One region of the Pseudomonas baltica genome, then DNA from elsewhere that is predicted to be linked to it. Evidence: riboswitches for the same ligand, from Rfam matches in the RefSeq annotation. Region 1 holds a riboswitch; each other region holds the start of a gene.
What was found. Region 1 has a riboswitch for cobalamin ahead of cobW (cobalamin biosynthesis protein CobW). Riboswitches for the same ligand answer to the same signal wherever they lie in the genome.
Positions count from the first base shown of each region.

Region 1 (9,705 bases):
GCACGGACGCTGGTCGAGCCCGTCCGGGTCGTTGGTCACGCCGCCCAGCAGCGCATGGATCAGTGCGGTACCGTCGGCGGGAATATCGCTCACTGGATACCCCTGCTCGGCCATGGCGCGCAGGATATTGCGCGCCGCCGCCGGCGTATCCAGGCCCACGCCGTTGCCGATACGGCCGTCGCGGGTCGGGTAATTGGCGAGGATCAACGCCACGCGTTTTTGCCCGTTGGGCAGGCGCGCCAGCTCGGCCCAGCGCCGGGCCAGCTCGGCGACGAAGTCCATGCGCTCGCGGTGCGGCCGGTAGCAGACTACATCGGACTGACTGCGCTCGCTGCGCCAGGCCAAGTCCTTGAAGCTGATCGGCCGACTGATGATGCGCCCGTCCAGTTCTGGCAGGGCGATATGCATGGCCAGGTCGCGGGAGCCAAGCCCTTGCGCGCTAGCGGTCCAGGCCGGTTCGTTGTCCTGGGCGCAGATGGCCTGGATGACCGGGATATTGCGCCGGAACGGTCTGATATGGGGCGCTTCAGGGGTCGACTGGGCGAAGCCGGTGGTGTTGAGAATCACCGCCGCCTGCACCTCGTCAAGCCAGCCTTCGACGGCGCTCAGGCACGCCGGCTCCTTTAGGCTGGCCACCGCGATAGGCAGAGGATTGAGCCCCGCTGCCTGCAACGCCTGGCAAAAGTTATCGATAAATGCCGTGTTCGCCGACTGCAGGTGTGAGCGATAGAAGAGGATAGGCACCACCGGTGCTTCACGCAGCCAGTGCTGACGCCAAAAATCCAGGTCAGCCTGGGGCTTTTGCGGATGATAGACAACGGTGCGCGGCAGCGCCTGTGGCTCCTGCCAGCTATAACCGCGCAGGCCCAGCCAGCGATCGGCCAGGCAATTGAACAGATTGCGGGCGTTATCCACGCCCCCTTGGCGCAGGAAATGCCAAAGCCGCTCGGCCTCCGCCGCCGGCACGCCGCTCAGGGCGCTCAGCTCTGGGTCTGGATTATCGCAACCCGGCACCATAATCAGCTGCGTGCCGCGGGCCTTGAGCGTCAGCAGTTGCTCGACGCCGTAGCGCCAATAGCCGATGCCGCCGTGCAACGACAACAGGATGACCTTGGCGTGGCGCAGCACCTGATCGACGTAAAGGTCGACAGAGGCGTGATTCTGCACCTGCATGGGGTTGGCCAGGCGCAGCGTGGGGTAGTCGTCCGGCAACTGCTGGGCGACCTCGGCGAGCATGGCCAGATGGGAGTCGCCACTGCACAGAATCACCAGCTCGGCGGGGGTCTGTCCCAGGTCGGCGATGCTGTCGTCGGGGACAAAGCCGCCGGGCTGGGTTCTGAGCAGGTGCATGGGTCAGGCGGACAACGCAGCGCGCAATTGTGCTTCCAGGGCCGCAGCGTCGAGCTCCTGGCCGATCAGCACCAGCTTGGTGATACGCGCTTCGTCGCTGCGCCAGGCGCGGTCGAAGTGCTTGTCGAAACGAGTGCCCACGCCCTGGATCAGCAAGCGCATCGGCTTGTTCGGCACAGCGGCGAAGCCCTTGATACGCAGGATGCCGTGCTGCACCACGAGTTGCGTCAGGGCGTCGAGCAGCAGGCTTTCGTCGGCTTGTGGCAGGTCGATGGAGATCGAGTCGAAAGCATCGTGGTCGTGATCATCGTGGTCATCACCGTCGTGATGGTCATGGTGGGTCTTGCGCCCATCGATGTGCACCTCGGACTCGGCACCCAGCCCCAGCAATACGTCCAACGGCACGCGACCGCTGCTGGCTTCGATGACCTTGACCGCGGCAGGCAGCTCTTCGGCGACTTCGGCGCGCACGGCAGCCAGTGCCTGCGGATCGATCAGGTCAGCCTTGTTGAGGATCACCAGGTCGGCGCTGGCCAGTTGATCGGCGAACAGCTCATGCAGCGGCGACTCGTGATCAAGGTTGGGATCGAGTTTGCGCTGGGCGTCGACCTGATCCGGATAAGCCGCGAAAGTCCCGGCGGCGACGGCTGGGCTGTCGACCACGGTAATCACCGCATCGACGGTGCAGGCATTGCGGATTTCCGGCCACTGGAAGGCTTGCACCAACGGCTTGGGCAAGGCCAGGCCGCTGGTTTCGATGAGGATATGGTCGAGGTCGCCGCGGCGTGCCACCAGCTCGCGCATGACCGGGAAGAACTCTTCCTGGACCGTGCAGCACAGGCAGCCATTGGCCAGCTCGTAGACTCGGCCGCTGGCCTCTTCGTCGGTGCAGCCGATGCTGCACTGTTTGAGAATGTCGCCGTCGATGCCCAGCTCGCCGAATTCGTTGACGATCACGGCAATACGCCGGCCCTGCGCGTTGTCGAGCATGTGCCGCAGCAAAGTGGTCTTGCCCGAGCCGAGAAAGCCGGTGACGATGGTGACGGGAAGTTTGGCCAGTGTTTTCATCGGATGCCCTTGGCAGGAGTGGCGGGCATACGGGACGAGAGCCGCGGTGCGCTGAGCCCACGGTGCGTTCGCCACCGGATCACCCCGCCCGGTTGTTAAGAGAAACGGTTCGAGGCAGGTCTCCTGGCTTGCGATGTGCCAGCGACTGGCAAAAGAGCACAGGCTGGAGTGACTCGACGCCTTCCCGCAGCAGGCGCAGTGGCAGTGTCGAACCGGGCATCGCTTACAGTTGCGGGGGCAGCCGCGGCGTTGGACCGCGTTCCCTTCTTAGCTGCACCCTCGCAAGGGGCAGAACCTCAGTGCAGCAAGGGTACGGAGTGTGGGGAACGAGGTCAATCGGCGGTGCAAGGTTTCCCTGGGGCCATGAGGGCTGCCAACATGAATGATGCGATTGACTCTTGGCAACGCCCATGCTCTCCTACGCGTTCGTTTGGGTGCCCCTCACAGGGTGAAACGGGAAACCGGTGCGTCGTGAATCTTGCCTTCGTCCATGACAGGCAAGCCGCGATCAGTCCGGTGCTGCCCCCGCAACGGTAAGCGAGAGAAGCGTCTGATCCACTGTGCCGGCATCAAGGTATGGGAAGGTGACGCTGACTGGCGTGGTGCCCTGGCATCTGCCCCTCGTGAGCCCGGAGACCGGCCCAATCCGTTTTTCGACACATACCTGCGGTGGGCGGGCGCTGTGGCTGCCTGCGCGCGCCCATGCCAGGCCGTCTGCGCCGTTCCCGCACCCTGACCTTCAGAGGGAGCTGCCATGTCAATCCGCAATATCACCTCCGGCGCCATCGCCGACAGCGCCGCCATCACCCAACGCCAACGCCTGATAGCCGCGCTCAGCGCCGCTGCACTAGGGGTGTGCCTGGTGTATTTCGCCGGCTTCTCGCACATCGAAGCCGTGCACAACGCCGCGCACGACACCCGTCACAGCGCCGCCTTCCCCTGCCACTGAGGTTTTCGATGATCAAGCGTATCGCGCAAACCGCGGGCTTCACCGGGCTGTTGGGCGCCCTGCTGCTGACCTTGCTGCAAAGCTTTTGGGTGGCGCCGCTGATTCAGCAGGCCGAAACCTACGAGAAAGCGCCCGCCGCCGTGCATGAACACAATGAGGCCATGGCCGCCCACGAACATGACGCTGAGGCCTGGGAGCCGGAAGACGGCTGGCAGCGCGTGCTGTCCACTACCGGCGGCAACCTGGTGGTGGCGGTCGGTTTTGCCTTGATGCTGGCCGGGCTCTATACCTTGCGAGCCCCGGGCCGCACCCGCGAGGGATTGCTGTGGGGGTTGGCGGGCTACGCTGTATTTTGCCTGGCGCCAACCCTGGGCCTGCCACCAGAGCTGCCTGGCACGGCGGCGGCCGATCTGAGCCAACGGCAGATCTGGTGGGCTGGCACTGCAGCCTCTACCGCTGTTGCCTTGGCGTTGATCGTGTTCGGCCGCAGTTGGCTGCTGAAACTGGCCGGCGCCGTCATCCTGGTGATTCCGCACTGGGTTGGTGCACCACAGCCCGAGGTGCATGCCAGCCTGGCGCCCGAGGCGCTGGAAAGCCAGTTCAAGTGGGCCTCGCAACTGACCAACGCCGCATTCTGGCTGGCCTTGGGCCTGATCAGCGCTTGGCTGTTTCGCCGCAAGGAGGCAGCCTGATGAGCCAGTTGGTGGCCGGCTTCGGTTGTCGCAGCGGCTGCCCGCTCGACATTCTGGCCACCCTGCTCGATCAGGCCCTGCGCACCAATGATCTGGATCGCGGCCAACTCGCCGGCATCGCCAGCCTCGACCGCAAGGCCGACGAGCCAGGGCTGGTGCAATTGGCGGCGCGATTGCGCGTGCCCTTCTACACCTTCAGCGCCACCGAACTGCTGGCTTATGACTCGCAGCTGAGCCACCGCTCGCCGACATCCTTTGCCCATACCGGCTGTTATGGCGTAGCGGAAAGCTGCGCGCTGGCGCTGGCCGAAGAGCTTGGGGAGTCGCGCCCGCAGCTGCTGGTCAACCGTCAACGGACAGCCGAGGCCACTCTGGCACTGGTGGGAGTCAGTACTGGATAGCGGGTATCATGGCGAGGCGACACCTTCCCCACGTGAATCCTTTTCAACTTCGGGCCTCTCATGACCGTTTTTTTCATTGGTGCCGGTCCCGGCGATCCAGATCTCATCACCGTCAAAGGCCAGCGCCTGATCCGCCGATGTCCGGTGATCATCTATGCCGGTTCTCTGGTACCTGCTGCGGTACTCGCGGGTCACAGCGCACATCGAGTACTCAACAGCGCCGAGATGCATCTGGAGCAGATCATCGAGGCGATGCGCGAAGCCGATAGCCAAGGCCAAGACGTCGCCCGCGTGCACTCGGGGGATCCGAGCCTGTATGGCGCGATCGGCGAACAGATTCGCCAACTGCGAGCACTGGGCATTGCCTGGGAGATTATCCCCGGTGTGACTGCTACCGCCGCCTGTGCAGCGCTGCTGGGCGCCGAGCTGACCCTGCCGGATATTTCGCAAACACTGATCCTCACCCGCTACGCCGACAAATCCCCCATGCCGCTGGGCGAAGATCTCGCGAGCCTGGCACAGCACCGTTCAACCATGGCCATCCATCTCGGCATCCAGCACCTGGCAAAGATCCTTGACGAACTGCGCCCCCACTATGGCGATGATTGCCCGATAGCGGTGGTTCATCGCGCCAGCTGGCCGGATCAGGATTGGGTGATGGGCACGCTGGCCGATATCGAGGCGAAGGTTGTGAGCAAGGGCTTCAGACGCACTGCATTGATTCTGGTCGGTCGTGTGCTGGGGAATGACGTGTTCAGCGAGTCCGCGTTGTACCGAGCGGGGCATGCTCACTTGTATCGCGATTGAACAGGACCGGCGTTGATCGCCCGAGAAGCGGCCATGTGCCGCAACCCACGACCCAGCTCTTCACCCATAAAAAAACGGCACACGGGTGCCGTTTTTTCAGGTTACGCAGCCAACGCTATCAGTAGTAGGCGTTTTCTTTCTGCGTATGGTCGGTCACGTCGCGCACACCCTTGAGCTGCGGGATACGCTCGAGCAAGGTGCGCTCGATGCCTTCTTTCAACGTGACGTCAGCCTGACCGCAGCCTTGGCAACCACCGCCGAACTGCAATACCGCGATACCGTCCTCGACCACTTCGATCAGGCTGACCTGACCACCGTGGCTCGCGAGCCCAGGGTTGATCTCGGTTTGCAGGTAATAGTTGATGCGCTCGTTGACGGGGCTGTCTTCGTTGACCATCGGCACCTTGGCGTTCGGCGCCTTGATGGTCAACTGGCCGCCCATGCGATCGGTCGCATAGTCGACAACGGCGTCATCGAGGAACGCCTCGCTGACCGCGTCGATCCAAGCGGTGAAGCTTTTGAGCCCCAACGCGGTGTCTTCAGGCTTTTCTTCACCGGGCTTGCAATACGCTATACAGGTTTCAGCGTACTGGGTGCCAGGCTGAGTGATGAATACGCGGATGCCGATTCCAGGCGTGTTCTGCTTTTGCAGCAGATCGGCCAGATAATCATGGGCAGCGTCGGTAATAGTTATAGCGCTCATGTAAGTTCCTCACAGACTTGCCCGCAGTTTACGCCAAACCTGGCCCGCTGACAAAGTCCTAGTATTTTTGTCGGGATATAACCGTCGGCGCGGAGGCCGTCTGGCGTACATCCGTCCAGGCTTTGATCCGCCAATACAGACGCTTCTCGATCAAGACATAGCTACCCCACCCGATCAGCGCGATTACCGGCACGCACACCGCGAACACCGCGTAAGGATTGAGCTGCCAGTGTTCGCTGGCCAGCCAGCCGCCGTATAGCACCAGTACATGCACCAGATACACCGAATACGAGCAGTCCCCCAGCGCCTTGAGCAGCCGGCTGCCTTTGAAGTACGGCTCCATGGCCACGCAGCCCAGCACGATCATGGCGCTGGGCACGCCCCAATGCAGCAACCGGTCACTGGCATCCAGCTCGTAGATCGCCAGCGCCGATGCCCCGATCAGCATCAACGGCGCCCAGAACCCCTGCGCCACCCAGCCTCGACGGTAGAGAATGCCGATGCCGATGCCCAGCAGGAATTCGTAGATGATATTGTTTTCATAGAAGCGACTGACCACGCCGTACCGCCCCAAAACCTCACTGACGACAAACAAAGCCGCCGCAACGATCAGGGGCCGATGACGTTTAGGCACCGTGAACACCAATGAAAACAGCAAATAGAAGAACATCTCGTAGTTCAGCGTCCAGCCCACGTTCAAGGTGGGATACAGGCCATATCCCCCTGGATTTTCCGCAGGAATGAACAACAACGACAAGACGAAATGCGGCAGATCCACCGCTGGGTGCGGCAACCACTGGCCGAGGCACACCAGCATCAGCCCCATCAGCACCGTATACAGCCAATAGGCCGGGATGATGCGGATAGCGCGATTGAGCAAAAAGCGCCCGGCGGGCATGTCCTTGTCCTGGGTCGACAGGTAAATCACCAGGCCGCTGATCACGAAGAAGATATCGACGCCCACCGCCCCCCTATCGGTGAAGAACTGCCCAATCGGACCGCTCGGGTGAAAGTCGAAAAAGATCTGCATGAAGTGATGGCAGACCACCATCCAGGCGGCAAGCGCCCTGAGTGCTTGAAGCGAAATCAGCATTGCAAAAGCCTGTCTTGAATCCCACAACTGGCGCACCCTTTCGGGGCACCCTGTGTTGCGTCGGACTTCACTTTGGCGCAAAAGGTCCCGAGAAAGTCAGATCGGCCATTCGCGGGTGATACTGACGACCGTCATAAATTCTCGTAGCGGTTCATGTCCAGCACCCCGGCATTCACCGGATTGGTCTCCTGCAAGTAGGTCGTCAGATCATGGAAATAGAACCAGAACTGCGGATGACTGCGACGTATCCCCCAATGGTCGACGATTTTCTCGAAGCCGGCTGCATCCTTGACCGCCATCATCTGGTCGACAAATGACGGCACCTCGGATGCCGGGACGTTGAACATGAAGTTCGGATAACTGGTCATGACTCCCGGAAATACCGTGAGGGTGTCCAGCGCTGGCTGATAGCGACTCGATTCACCCAGCAGAAACGCTACGTTGCTGTGCGCGCGGTTGCGCAATACGCTGTAAATCACCCGATGGCCCTGGCCATCATCCACCCGCAGCATGGTCGCCTCGGGCATTCGATCGATGACCTGAAGCCCACCTGCCGGGCGCGATGCCAAGCGACTCAGGGATTGTTCGGCTTCCTGGATCAAGGGCGCCGCACCCGGACGCGAGCAGTAGGCACCGGTACAACGGTTGATCGGGTCGGGGTTGGCGTTCAGCGTGGCATAGCGTGCCAATAGTTGCCTGGCGAAATCGGCCTTGGGGTCTTTCTTGATCAAGACCAGTCCGGTGGGCTTGCTGTCGTCGATCTTCTGATAATCGAGCCACATCTTCAGCTTGCCGCCGTTCTGATACCAGTCATCGAGATAGTCCTCACGGCTGTCAGCCGGCATCAAGCGCAAGAAGTTGACCTCGGCGCCGTTCCGGATCAGGTCGAAGTACAAGCGGGTCTGCGCCTGATGAGCGACGTTGCCGAATACATCGAAATTGACTGCCAATTGGTAATAGGTGCGCTCAAGCAGCGGGTAATCGAACAGCCACAGGGTCTGCGGTATTTCACCGACCAGGCCCTTGGTCACTGTGGCGCTGTCGAAGTGACGGAAAATACTCAACAGCGCATTGTTGTTACCTGCCCACAGGCTCGACCAGCTCGGCGGCGGTGCGTCGCCATAGGTATCGCGGCGCAGTGCCTCGTAGGCATTGCGCTTGTCGCGATAACGCAGCCACAGGGCCAGCACACTGCCAACGTCGTCGTTCTGCCCAGGCATGGCCAACAATGGCGTGGCTTTGGCCCGATACTGCGAGTCGGTGACGTACAGATCATGTTCCGGGGCCTGGAACATCACCCAGAAATTGTCGCGAATCACGTCGGTCGCAATCTGCCCGCGGCAGACCGGACCACGAATGAAGGTGTCGACGAAGTAATCGGCATTGTCGAGCATGAACTGATAGCGCGCGCCTGCCGGGATCTGCGCGAAGGTCTCGAACGGATTGGCGCGGTGCTGCGGACCATAACCCGGCAGGCGGGTGACCTGCCAGTCGCCGGTGTAGAACAATTGCTTGATGCGCGCCATTTTTGCCGCGTCGAACGGATAGGTGATGTGGGTCTTGTAGACGATCGCCCCTTCTACCGGCCACAGGCGGTAGTAGAAGGTCGTGCCTGGATCGTCATCAGGCCGCCGGCTGGCGATCAGATCGATCGGCTGGCCGCTGGGTGTGCGTGAGCGAACCCACTGGAAAAAATGCCCCGACTGGCCGCGGTCAAAGAAGATGTGCGCCAGATAGAGGTGCTCAAAGAGCCAGCGCCCCACCAGGGACTCCCGAGCGCCAGGGGCATTGAGAAACGCCTCCCATTCAGTGATCTGCCGCGCCTCGCTGGGGTTCGGCTGCACGGCCTGCTGATCGACAGGCGCGCCTTGGGCGAGCCAGGCTTGCAAGGTGTGATATTGGCCATCGGTCAGCCCGGTGACCGCCAATGGCATCCCTTCGCGGGGATGGGCACCGGCGTAGGCATTGAACTCGCCCGGCATCGGGCACATGTTCTGCCGTTCAAGCCCCAGCACGATGCCGTCGGGCAGCTTCGCATTCGGCGCCAATGGAGCCTGACGCCCGAGCTCGAGCATGCGCGCCATCAGCGCGGCCTGGCTGCCCTGAGCATCGAGCACCGAGTAAAACCCCTTGTGGCGCCATTGCTCAGGGCCGAACCCGTCGATGAACAGCCGAGTAGGCGCCTGCGCGCGACTGCGGTAGCCATCATATACCGGCACCTTGGAGGCGCCCCGGGCAGCCCCTTCGGAGCTGCCGAGGTTGAGCTGGCAGGCGGAGTCATAACAGGCATGGCAGGCGATACAGCGCTCGGTAAAAATGGGCTGCACGTCACGGGTGTAGGAGATAACCGGCGTCGCCGGGGTTTGCGCCTGAGGGCTCCCGCAAAACAACAGCAGGAGAGCGCAAAGGATCGAGCGGTAAGGCATTTGGCCGGTTTTCCTGAATCATCAGGAGCCGATTGTAACGCTTGATGGCCACTACAGCAGCTGAAACTATGGTCGAACATTCGCTGTGGGAGCGAACTCTGCTCGCGAAAGGGTCATCACGCCTGTGCACGACCCCGGCGGTCATGCTGGCATTGATGCTGCCTTCGCGAGCCGAGCTCGCTCCCACGGGGGTTGACGCGGGCTACCAGAACCGCT
Region 1 covers NZ_CP134771.1:6,281,157-6,290,861, reverse strand. The annotation lists gene cobN (cobaltochelatase subunit CobN) at 1-1,350, opposite strand, end outside; gene cobW (cobalamin biosynthesis protein CobW) at 1,354-2,418, opposite strand; cobalamin riboswitch at 2,514-2,732, opposite strand; cobalamin riboswitch at 2,834-3,078, shown strand; gene REH34_RS28620 (CbtB-domain containing protein) at 3,173-3,367, shown strand; gene REH34_RS28615 (CbtA family protein) at 3,376-4,059, shown strand; gene REH34_RS28610 (cobalamin biosynthesis protein) at 4,059-4,460, shown strand; gene cobM (precorrin-4 C(11)-methyltransferase) at 4,521-5,267, shown strand; gene nfuA (Fe-S biogenesis protein NfuA) at 5,386-5,970, opposite strand; gene REH34_RS28595 (acyltransferase) at 6,029-7,063, opposite strand; gene REH34_RS28590 (fatty acid cis/trans isomerase) at 7,195-9,489, opposite strand; gene sohB (protease SohB) at 9,692-9,705, opposite strand, start outside.

Region 2 (9,705 bases), 1.9 Mb from region 1:
TCTCGTCCTTATCCAGGAAGCCCGTCAACAGATCCACCGGCGACCCGCTCGGCTTGCCGTCGGCAAACGGTACGAACAGCACTTTGTAGCCGCTGTGCGGTTTGCGATTCCACGAGCCATGCTGGCCGATGAACGCGCCATCGGTAAAAGGTGCGGGCAACGCATTGGCCTCGGCAAACGCCAGTCCCAGTGACGCCGTGTGCGGCCCGACGGCGTAGTCGGGGGCAATCGCCTTGGCCACCAGTTCGGGGTTCGGCGGGCTCACGCGCTCGTCCACATGCTGCCCGTAATAGCTGAAGGGCCAGCCATAAAAGGCGCCGTCCTTGACCGAGGTGATGTAGTCCGGCACCAGGTCGCTGCCGATCTCGTCACGCTCGTTGACCGCGGTCCACAAGGCACCGGTCCTGGGCTCCCAGGCCAGGCCGTTGGGGTTGCGCAGGCCGGAGGCGAAAATCCGTTGCTGATGGGTGAGCGGGTCGACTTCCCAGATCGCCGCGCGGCCTTTCTCGGCCTCCAGGCCGTTTTCCGCGACGTTGCTGTTGGAGCCGACGGTGACGTAAAGCTTCTTGCCGTCCTGGCTGGCAATGACGTTTTTGGTCCAGTGGTGATTGATGGTCCCGCCCGGCAGGTCGACGATCTTGTCGCCGGGGGTGGTGATCGAGCTGGCACCCTGGGCATATTTGAAGTGCAGCAACTGGTCGGTATCGGCCACGTACAGGTCATCGCCGACCAGCACCATGCCGAACGGCGAGTTGAGGTTGCTCAGGAACATACTGCGGGTTTCGGCCACCCCGTCGCCGTCCTTGTCGCGCAACAGGGTGATGCGGTTGGGGCTGGGTACGCCTGAACCGGCGCGGCTCATGACCTTCTTGGCGATCCAGCCCTTGATCCCTTTGCTGTCGTCGGGTTTGGGCGGGGCGTCGGTCTCGGCCACCAGCACGTCGCCGTTGGGCAATACGTACAACCAGCGTGGGTGATGCAATTCGCGGGCGAACACCGCCACCTGGGTGCCCGGTGCGGCGACAGGTTTGGCGCCTTCGGGCCAGCCGACGGCTGGGGCGATGTTGACGGTGGGCAGCAAGGTCTTGTTGGGCGGCGGCAGTTCAGGCCTGGGGCCGGTGCCGTCGCTGACTTGCAAACTGGAGGTTTCGCCGCAGGCGGCGAGGGCGGCGCTGAGACTGATCAGCGCGGCGAGGCGAGTGATGTGCATGGCAGGTTCCCTGTGTTTCCCATTGGTCTTGTTATGTGCAGTGCATGCTGCGCTTGAGCGGTAGAGGTATTGATCGCGGTGTAGGTTCCGGTGAATGTGAGCGCGCCAGACTGGCCCCTTTGCGGGCAAGCCTGGCGCTCACAGGTGTACGACGCTGCAACTGTGTACCGAGGGAGCAAAGCTTGCTCGCGAAGGGGCCAATTGCTTCACCGCATGCCCCCGTCCCACCCAGCGGCTTCATTTGACGCTTACCCGCCAACCCTCTAACCTTCGCGGCGTGTTTCAGGTGCTCGGCCGCCCCACGGCGGGTCGAGTGAAACAGGGAAGCCGGTGAGCGAGCATAGCCTCGCGATTCCGGCGCTGCCCCCGCAACGGTAAATGAGTCAAGGCCGCGCACGTCGCCACTGGTCCTTCGGGGTTCGGGAAGGCGCGCCGCCTGGGTGTGACTGCCCCGCTCATGAGCCCGGAGACCGGCCTGGACGCTTTTATTCAATTGACTGTCGCGCGGGTGAGAGCGGCATCGACGATATTCAGCGAGCCGCCCGCGCGCCCTGTCCTCGACACGGGCGGCGCGGGCACCGTTCGTGCGTCGATGCCGTCTGCGTGCACCAGTAGCGGAGGCTGCCATGACTGAATCCATCGAGCGCGACGAGCGCCATATCGCGCGCATGCTGCGTAAAAAAGCCGTGATCGACGAGCGTATCGCCAACGCGCCCAACGCCTGTGGCCTCCTGCTGGTGCTGACCGGCAATGGCAAAGGCAAGAGCAGTTCGGCGTTCGGCATGCTGGCCCGTGCCATGGGCCACGGCATGCAATGCGGTGTGGTGCAGTTCATCAAGGGCCGCAACAGCACCGGGGAAGAATTGTTCTTCCGCCGCTTCCCCGAGCAGGTGCGCTACCACGTCATGGGCGAGGGCTTCACCTGGGAAACTCAGGACCGCCAGCGCGATATCGCCGCCGCCGAAGCTGCCTGGGAGGTGTCCCTGCAGATGCTCCAGGACCCGGCCATTCACTTCGTGGTGCTCGATGAATTGAACATCGCCCTCAAGCACGGCTACCTCGACCTTGACCGTGTGCTCAGCGACCTGCAAGCGCGCCCGGCCATGCAGCACGTGATCGTCACCGGTCGCGGTGCCAAGCCGGAGATGATCGAGCTGGGCGACACCGTCACTGAAATGGGTATGCTCAAGCACGCGTTTCAGTCCGGTATCGGCGCGCAGAAGGGCGTCGAACTGTGAATCAGGCCCGTCAATGCCCAGCGGTATTGATCGCCGCCCCCGCCTCGGGGCAGGGCAAGACCACGGTCACTGCCGCCCTGGCGCGCTTGCATCGCAATCAGGGGCGCAAGGTGCGGGTATTCAAGTGCGGACCGGATTTTCTCGATCCGATGATCCTCGAACGCGCCAGTGGTGCCCCGGTGTACCAGCTTGACCTGTGGATGGTGGGCGCCGACGAGAGCCGCCGGCTGTTGTGGGAAGCTGCCGCCGAGGCTGATCTGATCCTGATCGAAGGCGTGATGGGGCTGTTCGATGGCACGCCGTCGAGCGCCGATCTGGCGCGGCATTTCGGCGTGCCGGTGCTGGCGGTGATCGACGGCACGGCCATGGCCCAGACGTTCGGCGCCCTGGCGCTGGGCCTGGCCCGTTACCAGGCTGATCTGCCGTTCGCGGGCGTGCTGGCCAATCGGGTCGGCACTTTGCGCCACGCGCAGCTGCTGGAAAACAGCCTGACCGAAGGCCTGCGCTGGTACGGTGCGTTGTCCCGGGACCTGGCAATCGAGCTGCCCAGCCGTCATCTGGGGCTGGTGCAGGCCAGCGAGCTGAATGACCTGGATGCGCGCCTGGACGCGGCCGCCAAGGCCCTTGGCGGCAGTTGCGAAGTGGCGCTGCCGCCGCCGGTAAGCTTTGCTGCGCCCACCCTGGTGGTGGCCGAACCGCTGCTGGCGGGCGTGCGCATTGCGGTGGCCCATGACGAAGCGTTCGCCTTTACCTACGGCGCCAGTCTTGATTTGCTGCGGGCCATGGGCGCCGAGCTGGTGTTCTTCTCACCCATCCACGACGGCGAACTGCCCGCCTGCGACAGCCTCTATCTGCCCGGCGGCTACCCTGAACTGCATCACCTCGCACTGGCTGAAAACCATGGCGTGCTCAAGGGCATCCGCGCCCACCATGCGGCCGACAAGCCCATGCTTGCGGAGTGTGGCGGCATGCTCTATCTGCTCGACGCACTGACCGATGTAGAAGGCGTCCGCGCGCCCCTGGTGGGGCTCTTGAGCGGTGAGGCGGTGATGCAAAAACGCCTGGCGGCGCTTGCGCTGCAAACGGTAGAGCTGCCGGAGGGGGCGCTGCGCGGCCATACCTATCATCATTCATTGACCAGCAGTGAATGCCAGCCCATCGCCCGTGGCATCAGCCCCAATGGCGGGCGCGGCGCCGAAGCGGTGTATCGAATCGGGCGGATGACGGCGTCTTACGTGCACTTCTATTTCCCGTCGAACCCGCAGGCTGTTGCGGCGTTGTTCGCGCCGACATCTGCTTGATGATCTCGATCGCCGTTGTAGCGAGGGGGCTTGCCCCGACAGGCCCGATCAAGCGCACCGCAATTGCCGAAATATTTTCGGGGGCAAGCCCCCTCGCTACAGGTTTACTGAGACAACATGACTGATAACGCCTTCTCCGACGCCGAGCGCGCAGCGGTCTACCGCGCCATCGCCGAGCGCCGCGACATGCGCCATTTCGCCGGTGGCCAGGTGGCTCCCGAGCTGCTGGCGCGGGTGCTGGCGGCTGCCCATCACGCGCCCAGCGTCGGCCTGATGCAGCCTTGGCGTTTCATCCGTATCACCGACCCGGCCCTGCGCACGCAGATCAAGGCGCTGGTGGAGGCTGAACGCCTGCGCACTGCCGAAGCCCTCGGCGAGCGTTCTGATGAATTCATGAAGCTCAAGGTCGAGGGCATCGACGAGTGCGCCGAAGTGCTGGTCGCCGCCTTGATGGATGGCCGCGACGCCCATGTGTTCGGGCGCCGGACCTTGCCGGAAATGGACCTCGCGTCGTTGTCCTGCGCTATCCAGAACCTGTGGCTGGCGGCGCGCGTCGAAGGCCTGGGCATGGGCTGGGTCTCGGTGTTCGAACCCCAGGCGCTGGCCGATCTGTTGCACTTGCCCGCGGGTGCCAAGCCGCTGGCGGTACTCTGCCTGGGTCCGGTAGAAAGCTTTTATCCGGCACCGATGCTGGTGATGGAAGGCTGGCGCAGCGAACAACCGTTGAGCGAGATGCTGTTCGAGAACCAGTGGGGACACACGTCATGAGCATTGCCCTGTTGACCGTCGCGGGCGTGGCCCTCGATGCCTTGCTCGGCGAGCCGCGGCGGGCGCACCCGCTGGTGGCCTTCGGTAATCTGGCCAATCGCCTGGAGCGGCGCTTCAACAGTGGCGGGCGCGGTTGGCGCAGTCACGGTGTGACTGCCTGGGTGCTGGCGGTGGTGCCGATCACGCTGATCGCCAGTTGGCTGTCGAGTCTGCCCTGGATCGGCGAAGGGGTCGCCGTGCTGGCGCTGTACTGCGCCCTCGGGCTGCGCAGCCTGGGCGAGCACGTTGCTCCTGTGGCTCAGGCGCTGCGCAGCGATGATCTGCCTGAGGCGCGGCGCCGTGTGGGCTATCTGGTCAGCCGCCAGACCGACGAACTCGACGCCAGCGCGGTTGCCCGTGCGGCGACCGAGTCGGTGCTGGAAAACGGCAGCGACGCGGTGTTCGCGGCCATCTTCTGGTTCGTGGTGGCCGGGGTGCCCGGCGTGGTGCTGTACCGCTTGAGCAATACCCTCGACGCCATGTGGGGCTATCGCAACGAACGCTTCGAGCGCTTTGGCTGGGCGGCGGCGCGCATCGATGATGTGCTCAACTACATTCCGGCACGATTGGTGGCGTTGACCTACACCCTGCTCGGCAAGTCCCGCCTGGCCTGGCGGTGCTGGCGCAGTCAGGCACCACACTGGGACAGCCCGAACGCCGGGCCGGTGATGGCTGCGGGTGCCGGCGCGCTGGGCGTCGAACTCGGTGGCCCGGCGATCTATCACGGTGAACTGCACGAACGCGCCATACTCGGCGCAGGCCCGGCGGCCGATGCCGGGTCCATCGACCGCGGCTGGGCTCTGGTGCAACGGGGCGTCTGGCTGTGGTTACTGCTGCTCTGCGTGGGAGACTATGTGCATGCTTGAACATGGAGGGCGCCTGCGCGCCGCCGCCCGGCAATACGGTGTTGCGCAAGAGCACTGGCTGGACCTGTCTACCGGCATCGCCCCTTGGCCGTTTACCGTGCCGACGATAGATATGCACGCCTGGGCGCGGCTGCCCGAGACCGATGACGGCCTCGAGGCGGCGGCCTGCGCCTATTACGACGCGCCGCAGGTGCTGCCGGTGCCCGGCTCGCAAGCGGCCATCCAGTTGCTGCCGCGCCTGCGCAAGGTCGGCAAGGTCGGTGTGCTGTCGCCTTGTTACGCCGAGCACGCCGAGGCCTGGCGACGCGGCGGGCACCTGGTGCGCGAGATCCGCGAGGCCGAAGTCGACTATTACCTCGACGGCCTCGATGTGCTGGTGCTGGTCAATCCCAACAATCCCACCGGCCGCCTGGTGCCCCCCGAGCGCCTGCTGGAATGGCACCAGCGCTTGAGCCAGCGCGGTGGCTGGCTGGTGGTCGACGAAGCTTTCATGGACCCTACGGCCGCTTTCAGTATCAGCCGTTACACCAGTCGTCCAGGCCTCATCGTGCTGCGCTCGTTCGGCAAGTTTTTCGGCCTGGCCGGTGCACGGCTGGGCTTTGCGCTGGCCGAGAGCAAACTCCTGCGTCTGCTGGCCGAGCAGGTCGGGCCCTGGGCTGTTGGCGGGCCGATCCGCGCCGTGGGCCTGGCGTGCCTTGAAGATCGCACCACCCAGGCGGTGCAACGGGCTCGTTGCGCACTGGCCAGCGAGCGCCTGGTGCGGCTGTTGAGCGATGCCGGCTTGCAACCCCAGGGCGGCTGCGCGCTGTTCCAGTGGCTGATCACCGAGCACGCGGCGCCGCTGCACGACTTTCTGGCCGAACGCAGCATCCTCGTGCGGCTGTTCGCGCACAACAGCAGCCTGCGCTTCGGCCTGCCAGCGGTCGAGGCCGACTGGCAGCGGCTGGAGGCGGCGCTCACGGCCTATCGTCAGACGGAGGTCGTTTCATGACCACAGTGATGGTGCAGGGCACCACCTCCGATGCCGGTAAAAGTACCTTGGTCACCGCGCTGTGCCGCTGGCTGAAACGCCAAGGCGTCGGCGTGGTGCCGTTCAAACCGCAGAACATGGCGCTCAACAGCGCCGTTACCGCCGAGGGTGGCGAAATCGGCCGGGCCCAGGCGGTGCAGGCCCAGGCCGCCGGGCTGGCGCCGCACACCGACATGAACCCGGTGCTGCTCAAACCCAACAGCGACACCGGCGCCCAGGTGATCATCCATGGCCGCGCGGTCACCACCATGAACGCCGTGGCCTATCACGACTACAAGGCTGTGGCCATGCAGGCAGTGCTGGCCTCGCACGAGCGTTTGAGCGCCGCCTGGCCGGTGGTGATGGTGGAGGGCGCGGGTTCGCCTGCGGAGATCAACCTGCGTGCCGGCGACATCGCCAACATGGGCTTCGCCGAAGCCGTCGATTGCGACGTGCTGCTGATCGCCGACATCAACCGTGGCGGGGTCTTCGCCCATCTGGTCGGCACGCTGGAACTGCTGTCGCCCAGCGAGCAGGCACGGGTCAAGGGTTTCATCATCAACCGCTTTCGCGGTGACATCGCGTTGCTCCAGCCCGGCCTCGACTGGCTCGAACAGCGCACCGGCAAACCGGTGGTCGGCGTGCTGCCCTATGTGATGGACCTGCATCTGGAAGCCGAGGACGGCCTCGATCGGCGGCAGACGGCCAAGGCGCAGCAAGTGCTCAAAGTCATAGTGCCGGTGCTGCCGCGGATCAGCAATCACACCGATTTCGACCCGTTGCGCCTGCACCCGCAGGTCGACCTGCAGTTCATCGGCCCTGGCGAGACGATCCCGGCGGCGGATCTGATCATCCTGCCGGGCTCCAAGAGCGTGCGCAGCGACCTGGCCTATCTGCGCAGTCAAGGCTGGGCCACGGCCATCGATCGGCATCTTCGCTACGGCGGCAAGTTGCTGGGCATTTGCGGCGGCCTGCAGATGCTCGGCGAGCACCTGCATGATCCGCTCGGACTCGAAGGGCCAGCGGGGTCTAGCCCCGGCCTGGGTCTGCTGGCGTTCAGCACCGAGCTGGCGGCCGAGAAACAACTGCGCAACGTCAGTGGCCGGCTGCAGCTTGAAGACGCTGCCGTCAGTGGCTATGAAATCCATGCCGGCGTGACCTCGGGGCCTGCCCTTGAGCGCCCGGCGGTGCAGCTCGACGATGGCCGCGATGATGGCGCCATCAGCCGCGACGGGCAGATTCTGTGTACCTACCTGCATGGCCTGTTCGAGTCCTCGGCGTCGTCCGTGGCGTTGTTGCGCTGGGCAGGGCTGGAGGCCGTGCAGAGCGTCGATTACCATGCCCTGCGCGAAACCGATATCGAACGCCTCGCCGATCTGGTGGAGCGTCATCTGGATACGCGCCTGTTGCGCACCTTGTGCGGCCTGGCCCAGGAGCCTGTTTGACATGCAGCAATTGATTCTCGGCGGTGCCCGCTCGGGTAAAAGCCGATTGGCGGAACAACTGGCAGACGATAGCGCCCTGGCGGTGACCTATATAGCCACCAGTCAGCCGCTGGACGGCGAGATGGACCAGCGCGTGCGTGTGCACCGCGAGCGTCGCCCGACCCATTGGGGCCTGGTGGAAGAGCCCTTGGCCCTGGCCGATACCTTGCTGCGCCATGCCGCATCGGGCCGCTGTTTGCTGGTCGATTGCCTGACGCTGTGGCTCACCAACCTGTTGATGCTCGAAGACAGCGCGCGCCTGGCTGTCGAGCGCGACGCGCTGTTGCGCGTGCTGCCCGAGTTGCCCGGCGACATCATTTTTGTCAGTAACGAGACCGGCCTTGGGGTTGTACCCCTGGGCGAGTTGACCCGCCGATACGTCGATGAAGCCGGCTGGTTGCACCAGGCCCTGGCCGAGCGCTGCGAGCGCGTGGTGCTGACCGTGGCCGGCTTGCCCCTGACCCTCAAAGGAACCCGATAATGAGTCAACACTGGTGGCTGCTGCCTTGCCAGCCCGTGGATCAAGCGATCCAGCAACAAGCCCTGGAACGCCAGCGGCAATTGACCAAACCGGCCGGCTCTCTGGGCCAGCTGGAACAGGTCGCGGTGCAGCTTGCCGGGCTGCAGGGGCGCCTCAAGCCGCGGGTCGATCAGGTCTGGATCAGTATCTTTGCCGGTGACCATGGCATCGTCGCTGAAGGCGTGTCGCCGTTCCCGCAAGAAGTGACGGCGCAGATGCTGCTCAACTTCGTCAGCGGTGGCGCGGCCATCAGCGTGCTCGCCGGGCAACTGGATGCGCAGCTCGAAGTGGTCGACCTGGGCACCGCGACACTGACCGAAGACCTGCCTGGCGTGCGGCACCTGCACATCGGTGCCGGTACCGCCAACTTCGCGCATACCCCGGCGATGACCGGAGCACAGGGCATGTTGGCCCTGCAAGCCGGGCGCGACAGCGTTGGGCGGGCGCTGGCGGCGGGTGCGCAGCTGTTCATCGGTGGCGAAATGGGCATTGGCAACACCTCCGCAGCCAGCGCCTTGGCCAGCGTGATGTTGCAGTGCCCGGTCAGTGACCTGACCGGCCCCGGTACCGGGCTCGATGCCAAGGGCGTGAGCCACAAGGCGCAGGTGCTGCAGCGGGCCTTGGACCTGCACCAGTTGCAGGGCAAGGACCCGCTGACCCAGCTGTTGTGTTTTGGCGGATTCGAAGTGGCCGCATTGGCCGGGGCTTATCTGGCCTGCGCGCAGGAAGGTCTGCCGGTGTTGGTGGATGGTTTCATCTGCACAGTGGCGGCGTTGGTGGCCGTGCGTCTCAATCCTGGCTGCCGTGACTGGCTGCTGTTCGGTCATCGCGGCGCAGAACCCGGCCATCGGATTACCTTGGCTGCACTGCAAGCGCAGCCATTGCTGGAGCTGGGCCTGCGTCTGGGCGAGGGCAGTGGTGCGGCGCTGGCGGTTCCGCTGCTGCGCCTGGCCTGTGCCACCCACGGGCAGATGGCGACTTTCGCCGAGGCGGCCGTGGCGGATCGTCCAGCATGACACTGTGGCTGGATATGCTGCGTCATGGCGAGACCGAACAGGGCGGCGGCTTGCGCGGCAGCACCGACGATGCCCTGACGGCGCGGGGCTGGGGGCAAATGCGTGATGCGGTGCTGGCGAAGGGGCCCTGGGACGCGATCGTGACCTCGCCCTTGCAGCGCTGCGCGCGTTACGCTGAGTCGTTGATGCAGGCACTCGAACTGCCGCTGGTGTACGAAAAGGATCTGCAGGAGCTGCATTTCGGCGCTTGGGAG
Region 2 covers NZ_CP134771.1:1,503,209-1,512,913, reverse strand. The annotation lists gene REH34_RS06605 (sorbosone dehydrogenase family protein) at 1-1,210, opposite strand, end outside; cobalamin riboswitch at 1,478-1,704, shown strand; gene cobO (cob(I)yrinic acid a,c-diamide adenosyltransferase) at 1,837-2,448, shown strand; gene REH34_RS06595 (cobyrinate a,c-diamide synthase) at 2,445-3,749, shown strand; gene bluB (5,6-dimethylbenzimidazole synthase) at 3,867-4,517, shown strand; gene cbiB (adenosylcobinamide-phosphate synthase CbiB) at 4,514-5,422, shown strand; gene cobD (threonine-phosphate decarboxylase CobD) at 5,415-6,413, shown strand; gene REH34_RS06575 (cobyric acid synthase) at 6,410-7,876, shown strand; gene cobU (bifunctional adenosylcobinamide kinase/adenosylcobinamide-phosphate guanylyltransferase) at 7,878-8,396, shown strand; gene cobT (nicotinate-nucleotide--dimethylbenzimidazole phosphoribosyltransferase) at 8,396-9,451, shown strand; gene cobC (alpha-ribazole phosphatase family protein) at 9,448-9,705, shown strand, end outside.
Region 2: it holds a riboswitch for cobalamin, as region 1 does, so the genes downstream of both, cobO (cob(I)yrinic acid a,c-diamide adenosyltransferase) here and cobW (cobalamin biosynthesis protein CobW) in region 1, are expected to answer to the same signal.

Region 3 (9,705 bases), 700 kb from region 1:
ATGCGGCACAGCAACTGGTCGAAGGGCGTGATGCCCCACATATCCGCTTCGCTGAGACGCTCGGTGCCGACCTGCGGCATGCCTACGGACACCGGCTGAGTGGGCGAATAGGTTTCGCCCGGGATATCACCGGCCATCACGGGTTGTTCCTCGACCTGGGTCAGGGGCTTCCCGGTCAGGCGGTCGAGCACGAACAGTTGCCCGGCCTTGGTCCCGAACACCAGCGCGGGGGTGCTGGTACCGTCGGCCTGGGGCAGGTCGATGAGGCTTGGCGGCATGGGCACGTCGAAGTCCCAGAGGTCATCGTGAACGGTTTGAAAATGCCATTTTTCCAAGCCGGTGGTGGCATCCAGCGCCAGCAGCGAAGCACCGAACTGGCGGTCCAGGGGATGGTGCTGCACGCCATAGAAGTCGATGGCCGCGCTGCCGACGGGCAGGTAGACGGTGTTGGAGGCCGGGTCGTAGGACATCGGCGCCCAAACGTTGGGTGTCGAGCGGCTGTAGGTCTGGCCGGGCGTTGGCAGTAAACGGACTTGCGGATTACCGGGGTCGAAGGCCCAGCGCAGCGCACCGGTCATCACGTCATAGCCGCGGATCACACCGCCGGGCATGTCGGTGCTGGCGTTGTCGGCAACCCGGCCGCCGACCACCACAGTGGTTCCGGCCAGGGTCGGCGCCGAGGTCAGCGAGTACTGATTGGATTCCACGCCCTTGCCGATCCCCGGCTTGAGATCGACTCGACCGCCGATGCCGAAATCCGTGCAGAACTGGCCGGTGTGGGCATCCAGCGCGATCAGTTCTGCTTCGATGGTATTGAGCACAATGCGTTGACGGCACAGCGCGCCAATCTGCGGCAGGGGTAATGGCACAGCCGTGGCACCGGCGACGCTGGGTTGCGACACCGGTTGATCGACATCGAAATAAGCCAGCCCGCGACAGCGCATCCAGGTTTTCTGCTGGGCGTTGATCTCGGTCTTCCACAACTGTTTGCCGGTGCTGGCCTGCAAGGCAATGACATTGTTGTGGGGGGTGCAGACGAACAGCTGCTGGCCGACCTGCAGCGGCGTGGTTTCGTCCTCGGCGCCGTTGCCGGTGGGGCTGATGGGTATATCACCGGTGTGGTAGGTCCAGGCCACTTGCAGGCGCTGGACGTTATCGCTGTTGATCTGGTCCAGGGCGACGAAGCGTGACGCACCTGGGGTGTTGCCGTAGTGCTGCCAATCGGTTTGTTCGTGACCGACTGTCACGGGAATACGCGGCGGGATGGGCGTCGAGGCGTGTACCTCTGCATGCGGCAAGAACATCGAGCCGCCGGCGCCCAGCGAAGCCAGTATTAGTACGGTGGCGCAGGCGTAAGTCGGGGTTTTCAAGGGGGGGCGACCTTCGCCGCGCCTGAGCCGCGGCAGGGTCAGCAGCACCGCTATCATCAATACGGTCAGCAGCTGCAGGCGTGACATCAATGGCCAGAAGGCCAGCCCCACATCCATGATTGCCCAGCCTACCGAGCCGATATACGCGACGCCGAAGAGCGCCACCCCTGCCGTTTTTGCCCGCACCAGTTTCGCGGCGGACAACAACAGGACCACGCCGCAAACGACGAAATAGGCGCTGCCGTGCAGCGCAAGCAATCGATAGCCGAACAGGCTCATGAACAGCCCGGCAGCACCGATCGACAGGCTCAGCAGCACGAGCCACAGTCGCATTGGTAACGACAGCGGCGTCTGGGGAATTGGCATGAGGAGGGATCTGGCCGAATGATAAATCGTAGTCACATCGACCCTGGCTGGAGCGTTTGGGTTCCAATTGATTAGGTTATGCCGGCGCAGACTGCATGAAAATCAAGCGCGCAGGTTAGTCAACCGGTCGAAAGCGCAACAGCCGCGCGCCATCTTCAGGATCGACCAGATAATGCGCATGCACGCCGAACGTCTTTAACAACAACTCCGGCACCAGGACCTCTTCGGGTGCACCGAGGGCAATCAAGCGACCCTTGTCCAACACCGCCACGCGGTCGCAAGTGAGTGCCTGGTTGAGGTCGTGCAGGGCGATCACCGTGGTCACTGGCAGGCGCTGGACCAGTCCCAGGATCGACAGTTGATGCTGGATGTCGAGGTGATTGGTGGGCTCGTCCAACAGCAGGATTTGCGGCTGCTGGGCCATGGCGCGGCCAATCTGCGCCCGTTGCCGCTCGCCGCCCGACAAACTGTGCCAGCGGCGCTTGCTCAGGTGCATGAGGTCCACGGCTTGCAAGGCTTGCTGGACATGCCGATCGTCCTCCGTCGACCACGGCGCCAAGGCGCTCAGCCATGGCGTACGGCCCAATTCCACCGCATCGCGCACGCTGATGGCGTCGAGTGTCTCGCTGTGCTGTTCGACCACGGCGATGCGCTGAGCGATATCGCGCCGCAGGTAGTCGGTCAACGGCTGGCCGAACAGGCGCACCTCGCCGGCAGACGCTGCGAGCACGCCGCATAGCAGCTTGATCAGGGTCGATTTGCCCGAGCCGTTGGGGCCGACCAGCGCCAGGGATTCACCCGCGTGCACCTGCAGATCGACTCCCTCAAGGATCGTCGCGCCTTGGTGGCGCCAGCCCAGTTGCGTACAGGCCAGTACTGGTGTGGGATGAATACTCATGGGCGTCTGGCCTTGATCAGGATGAGCGCGAACGCCGGCGCGCCGACCAGCGCGGTAATCACCCCGATGGGCAGCACCTGGCCGCTGATGAGGGTGCGCGAGATGACGTCAGCGGCAATCAGGAACACCGCCCCGGCCAAGGCGCTGGCCGGCAGCAGGCGTGCATGGCGCAGGCCCACCAGCAAACGCATGGCATGGGGGATGACCAGGCCGACGAAACCGATGGAGCCGACCAGCGACACCAGCACGGCGGTCATCAGTGCGGTGCTGCCGATCAGCACGTATTGCACCGGGCGCACGGCGACACCCAAGGCCGCTGCCGAGTCGCTACCAAAGGTGAAGGCATCCAGCGCGCGCCGGTGCCACAGGCATACCGACAAGCCCAGCAACACCACCGGCACCGCCAGGGTCACCGCCGGCCAGCGCACGCCGCTGAGGTTGCCCAGCAGCCAGAACATGATGCCCCGGGCCTGCTCGGCGTTGGCCGATTTGGTGATCAGGAAGGCCGTGAGGGCGTTGAACAGCTGCGAGCCGGCGATACCCGCGAGGATGATCTGCCCGCGGGCACCCGCCGCGTTGCCTGCGCGTGCCAGCAACACCACCAGCACGAAGGCGAGCACCGCGCCGCTGAACGCGCCCATCGACAACGAGATGGCGCCGCCACCGATGCCGATCAACGCCACCAGCACCGCACCCGTCGAGGCCCCCGCGGAAATCCCCAGCAGATACGGCTCGGCCAACGCGTTGCGCAACAGCGCCTGCAGCACCACGCCGCACGTCGCCAGACCCGCGCCGCAGGCCGCCGCCACCAGCGCGCGCGGCAGGCGGTAGTTCCAGATGATGCCTTGATCGATCGCATCCAGCGGATAGTTGCCCAGGCCCAGCTGGTTGGCCAATGTCTGCAGCACCACGCTGGGCGCCAACGGCGTTTCACCGATCGCCACACCGGCCAGCAAGGCCAGCGCCAGCAGCGGCAGCACCCAGCTCAGGCGCAGCAGCAGTTGGCGCAAGGCGACAGCGAGGCTGCGGGTCATTTCGGCAGCTTGAAGTGGTCGATTGCATCGGCGAGGCCATCGATGCCATCGAACATGCGCACCGTGGCTTCCATCGACTGCGCGTCAAGGATCACGATGCGGCCGTGCTTGACCGCCTCCATGTTGCGCGCCACCGGATCGTTCTTGAGGAATTCGAGCTTCTTCAGGTAGTCATCCGCCGGGAAGCGGCGCCGATCCATTCGCGCAATCACCAGCACCGTGGGATTGGCCTTGGCGATGCTCTCCCAGCCGACGGTGGGCCATTCTTCATCCGACTGCACCACGTTGTGCAGGCCGAGGGTCGTCGCCATGAAATCCGGCACGCCTTTGCGCCCGGCCATATACGGGTCGCTGGCCAGGTCCGGGCTGGAGAACCAGAACGCCACGGTGGCGTTGTTCAGCTGTTTGGCCGCGACCTTGGCCTGCGCCGCCGCCAGCCGCGCCGCCAATTCGGCGTTGAGCTGAGTGCTGCGGTCACTGACGTCGAAAATCGTCGCCAACTGGGTGATGGTCTTGTACAGGCTGTCGATACTGAACGGGCGCAAGCGGGTGCCGTCGGCGCCGACCAGATTGTCTTTGCCTTCGCAATCGGTGGGCATCACGTAGGCGGGGATGTGCAGGTCGTTGAACTGCTCGCGGGTGGCCACTGCGCCCTGCGGGCCGACCGACCATTCGAACTGCACCGCCACCAGGTCCGGGCGCTTGTTGATCACTGCCTCGAAGCTCGGTTGATTGTCGGCCAGGCGGGGCACCTTGGCGTCGATGCTCTGGTACGCCGGCAGTACCGGGTTGAACCACAGCGAAGTGCCGACCAGGCGCTCGCCAAGGCCTAACGCGTAGAGAATCTCGGTGGTCGACTGGCCGATGGTCACGGCTTGGCGCGGCGCCTGTACGAAGGTCAGCGGGGTGCCGCAGTTGTCCACGGTCAGCGGGTAATGGGTGGCTGCGGCAGACGCCGGACTACAGGTGATCAGGCCGGCCAACAGGCCGTTCAACATAAGGGCTGGACGAATCAATGACATGAAAAATGCTCGCTACGAACTCCGGACACCCCGCCGGTGGGTACTCGATACTGCGGCCGGCAGGTCTCCTGACTGGCGTGTCATGGCTGCATTCCAGCCTTCCCGGGAGGGCCCAGTGGCGGTACACGGAATGCGGCTCGACGCCTACAGTTGCGGGGGCAGTTCCGTTTCACGGCGGGTGGGCGCGTGACGGATTCCCTATTAATCCTGTGAAGGAACCAGCGGGGGTATGGTACGTGATTGTTTTTGCGGGAGGAAATGCTGATCTGCGTCGCGAAGGACGTGAGGTGCAGGTCGTTTGCTCGGGTTTGTTTCCAGGCGCCTGGAACGCTGCGCAGCCTCATTGGCACGCGTCTATTCCGGTGGATCGGGTAATTGATAGATCCTTACGCGTACGTCCAATCGTTGAGTAGCAAAAAAACAGGTTTTTGGATGTGGGACGATTCCGAAATCTGCGGGAATTAATCCTACGCAGCTCTGTAGCGGTGGATCTGGAGCGGTTTTTCCTCCACAAAAAAGCCCCTCGCAAGGGGCTTTTCGTTCTACTGCGTCAATCAGCGTTGCGCTTGTGCCAACTCGGCGGCGTAGTCGCCTCCAGCAACTTTCTGAGGCTCTACCGGCCAGGCTTTTTCATCGATGTCCAGATCCTGAAACTTGGCCGCATCGAATACCGGTTGCTTGACCCCGGCACGACGCTGTTCATCGTAGTCACGCATCACCCGCAGGCCGACCTTGAACAGCAAAAACAGCGCGGTCAGGTTGACGAACGCCAGGCCGGTCATGGTGATGTCGGCGAAGGCGAAGACGGTGGACAGGTCCTGGGTCGAGCCCCAGACGATCAGTACCATCACCAGTGCGCGGTAGCCCAGCAGCACGAAGCGATTGCGGCTGAGGAACTGCAGGCTGTTCTCGCCCAGGTAGTAGTTGTAGAGGATGCAGGTGAACACGAACAGCGACAGCGCGATGCTGACGAAGGTGCGCCCCCAGTCACCGACCACCGCCGCCAGGGAGTTCTGGGTCAGGGCAATGCCGTCGCCTTCGAAACCAGGGGTGTAGAAGCCCGAGAGCAGGATCAGCAGCGCGGTGCAGGTGCAGATCACGAAGGTGTCGAGGAACACGCTGAACGCCTGTACTACGCCTTGAGCGGCCGGGTGGCGCACGGAGGCGACAGCGGCGACGTTAGGGGCGCTGCCAAGGCCTGCTTCGTTGGCGAATACGCCGCGCTTGACGCCCATGACGATGGCGCTGCCAAGCAGGCCGGCGAAGGCCGGGTCGAGGCCAAACGCGCTCTTGACGATGGTGGCGAGCATGGCCGGCACGTGGTCGATCTGGGTGAAGATCACGTACAGGGTCACGCCGATGTAGGCCAGCGTCTTGATCGGTACCAACAAATCGGAGACTGAGGCGATGCGCTTGATACCGCCCAGGAACACCACGCCCAGCAACACGGCGAGGATGATGCCGGTGTAATGCGGGTCGTAGCCGAAGGCATTCTGCAGCGAGTGGGTCACGGTGAACGACTGCAGGCCCATGAAGGCGAAGCCGTAGGTGACCAGCAGCAGGATCGAGAACACGATCGCCATCCAGCGCAGATTCAGGCCGTGCAGGATGTAATAGGCCGGGCCGCCGCGGTACATGCCTTCGCCTTCGCTGCGCTTGTAGACCTGGGCCAGGGTGCACTCGAAGAAGCTGCTCGCCATGCCGACCAGGGCCGTGACCCACATCCAGAACACCGCACCTGGGCCGCCCAGGGTCACGGCGATGCCGACACCGGCGATGTTACCGGCGCCGACGCGCCCGGCGAGGCTCAGCATCAAGGCCTGGAAGGAGCTCAGTTGGCCACCCTGACCACGGATAGACTCTTTGAAAACACTGAACATGTGCACGAAATGGCGGAATTGCACGAATCGTGAACGCAGGGTGAAGTAGCTCCCCAGTCCGACGATCAGCACGATAAGGACTTTCCCGGAAAGGAAATCATTGATCATTTCAAGCATGTTAGGTGCTCCCTCTTGTTGTTTTGACCTGTAAAGACAAGCGCAACGGACGCGTCACCGCGAAAGGGGGGCATGATTGGCTGATACATACTCTGTGACAATTTCGCGGGTTGCTCCGATTTGGTGCGACTTGATGCTATTATGGCGTCTGTCGCACCAATTCAAAGCTGGGTCATGAGTCAACATTTCAGTACCAATCTAAAACTTGCCTGCAGCCACTACCGCTCTATCTCGGAAGTCTGTCGGCTGCTGGTGATCAACCGCGCGCAGTTCAACAAGTACCTTAGCGGGCAAAGCCAGCCAACGGCCTACAACCTCAAGCGCATCGGCGACTTTTTCGGGGTCGAGGATTACGAGCTTGGTTTGCCGCCCGAGCAATTCGCGCGTTTGATCGGTGCCCGCGCATCCTCCGCGCCGACGCCAGCACCGCAGGACCCGTTGCTGGCTATGCTGGCGCCGCTGCGGGAAAAGGCCGCAGATCTGTCGCGCTACTGCGGCTATTATTTCGAGTACTCCAACTGCATGTCGGTGCCGGGCACCATCCTGGTGTCCCTGGTGCATCTGCGTGAGGAGCAGGGCACGTTTCTGTTCGAGCGCCAGGAGCGTCAGGAGCGTTCCAGCACCAGCGATCCCCACGCCGACGACTGGGTGCGCTGCCGCTACCTGGGGGCCGCGTTCGCGTTGCAGGATCGGCTGTTTCTGGTGGATTTCGAATCGTTGACGGTCAACGAGATGAGCCAGACCATCCTTATCCCCAGCTTCAAGAGCCGCATTACGCGCCTCAACGGTCTTAAAACCGGGGTGTCCAGTGGCGACCGGCGCAACCCGGCCTGCACCCGTGTGGTGTGGGAGTTTCTGGGGCTGGAGATCAACCGCATCAACGCCTATCGTCAGGTGCGGCTTTATCATCCAGATGATGCGCTGATCGACGATGACGTGCGCAGGCGCTTGCAGGCCATTCCCAATGTGCACGGTTTGTACGAAGTCGAATGACGGTTGCGGGTTGACACTCTATTGCCAGCAAGGGCAGCATTGCCCCATGAACACGCACAAACTCGACCTCACGACCACCACCACGACCGCCTCTGGCGGCCCGTTGGTGTGTACCTGAGTCGAATCGGTATGCAACAAAGGCCCCGCCAGCAAACACTGGACGGGGCCTTTTGTTTTCTCCGTCCAGGCTGGCCAACGATGGAGAAGGACGATGAAAAAAGCTCTGCTGGTGATCGACATGCAAGTCGGTTTGTTTCATGGACCGCAAGCGCCTTTCGAGGGGGAGCGGGTGCTGGCCAATATCAATGCGCTGATCGTGGCAGCCCGAGCTGCCGGAGCGCCTGTGGTTGTGGTTCGCCACACCGGCCCCGAAGGCTCGCCAATCGCGGCCGGCAGTGCGCTATGGCAAGTGGTGCCGGAGCTCGGGGTTGATGTTCATCAGGATCATTTTGTCGACAAGACTCGACCTAGCTGCTTCTTCAACACCGGGCTGGCCGAATGGCTTGATGACGCGGGGGTAGGGGAGTTGGTGATCTGCGGGATGAAGACTGATTATTGCATCGACAGCACTGCCCGTCTGGCCGGGGACCTGGGCTTCAAGGCGGTGCTGGTGGCGGATGCCCATACCACGATGGACAGTCCGGTGTTGGACGCTGCGGCGATCATCGCGCATCACAATCAGGTATTGGCAGGGCCGTTCGTGAAATTGCTGTCGACTGCCGAGGTGAGCTTCCAGGGCTGATCCCGCCTGGTGGTTTGCTGCAGCCAGTGCTGGCCTCTTCGCGAGCAAGCTTTGCTCCTACGGGTGTACGACGCCATTCCAGTCGACTCTGTGGGAGCAAGGTTGCGCGTTCGGCGGCGAAAGCGATTGCCGCAACGCCACCGCCAGCCAGTCAAGCTGCTGGTTAACGCCCCGCGCGACGCAGCTTGCTTCTATAGGCCACTGCCAGCATGGCCAACCAGATCGGAATCAACAGCACCGATTCGTTGATGCCCGGCGTCATCGCCATGATCACCAGAATGCCTGCCAGAAATGCCAGGCAGATATAGTTGGTGATCGGGTAACCCCAGCTCTTGTAACTCGACACCTGGCCTGAAGCGCGCAGCGCACTGCGAAACTGGAGGTGAGTAATGGTGATCATGATCCAGTTGAGCACGAGCGCCGCGACCACCAGGGCCATCAGAATTTCCAGCGCCTTGGCCGGCATCACGTAGTTGATCAGTACGCACACGCCGGTGGCTGTTGCCGAGACGCCCAATGCTGCGAGTGGCACACCGCGAGCGCTGACCTTGAGCAGGCTCTTGGGCGCATTGCCCTGGTTGGCCAGGCCGAACAGCATACGGCTGTTGCTGTACACGCAACTGTTATAGACCGACAACGCCGCTGTCAGCACCACCACGTTGAGCAAGGTGGCAACGATGTTGCTGTCCAGTGCGTGAAAGATCAGCACGAAAGGGCTGCCGCCGGTGACGACGTTCTGCCACGGATACAGCGACAGCAGCACGGTCAGCGCGCCGACATAGAACAGCAGAATGCGGTAGATGACCTGATTGGTCGCTTTGGGAATGCTCACCTTGGGATCATCGGCTTCGGCTGCGGTGATACCGATCAGCTCCAGGCCACCAAAGGAGAACATGATGAAGGCCATGGCCATCAGCAGGCCGCGCACGCCATTGGGGAAAAAGCCGCCGTGCTGCCAGAGGTTGGCGACACTCGCGTCCGGGCCGCCATTGCCGCTGGCCAGCAGGTAGGCGCCAAAGACGATCATGCTGATGATAGCGATGACCTTGATCATCGAGAACCAGAATTCCATCTCGCCGAACACGCGCACATTGAGCAGGTTGATCAGGTTGATGGCCACGAAAAAGATCGCCGCCGACATCCAGGTCGGGACGTCAGGCCACCAGTACTGCATATAGACGCCGACCGCCGTCAGCTCGGCCATGCCCACGAGCACATACAGCACCCAGTAGTTCCAGCCGGCCATGAAGCCCGCCTGCGGGCTCCAGTAGCGCGCGGCAAAA
Region 3 covers NZ_CP134771.1:355,175-364,879, reverse strand. The annotation lists gene REH34_RS01720 (membrane-bound PQQ-dependent dehydrogenase, glucose/quinate/shikimate family) at 1-1,736, opposite strand, end outside; gene REH34_RS01715 (ABC transporter ATP-binding protein) at 1,852-2,634, opposite strand; gene REH34_RS01710 (iron ABC transporter permease) at 2,631-3,668, opposite strand; gene REH34_RS01705 (ABC transporter substrate-binding protein) at 3,665-4,690, opposite strand; cobalamin riboswitch at 4,731-4,928, opposite strand; gene REH34_RS01700 (alanine/glycine:cation symporter family protein) at 5,245-6,687, opposite strand; gene REH34_RS01695 (helix-turn-helix transcriptional regulator) at 6,862-7,680, shown strand; gene REH34_RS01690 (cysteine hydrolase family protein) at 7,892-8,422, shown strand; gene REH34_RS01685 (amino acid permease) at 8,586-9,705, opposite strand, start outside.
Region 3: it holds a riboswitch for cobalamin, as region 1 does, so the genes downstream of both, REH34_RS01705 (ABC transporter substrate-binding protein) here and cobW (cobalamin biosynthesis protein CobW) in region 1, are expected to answer to the same signal.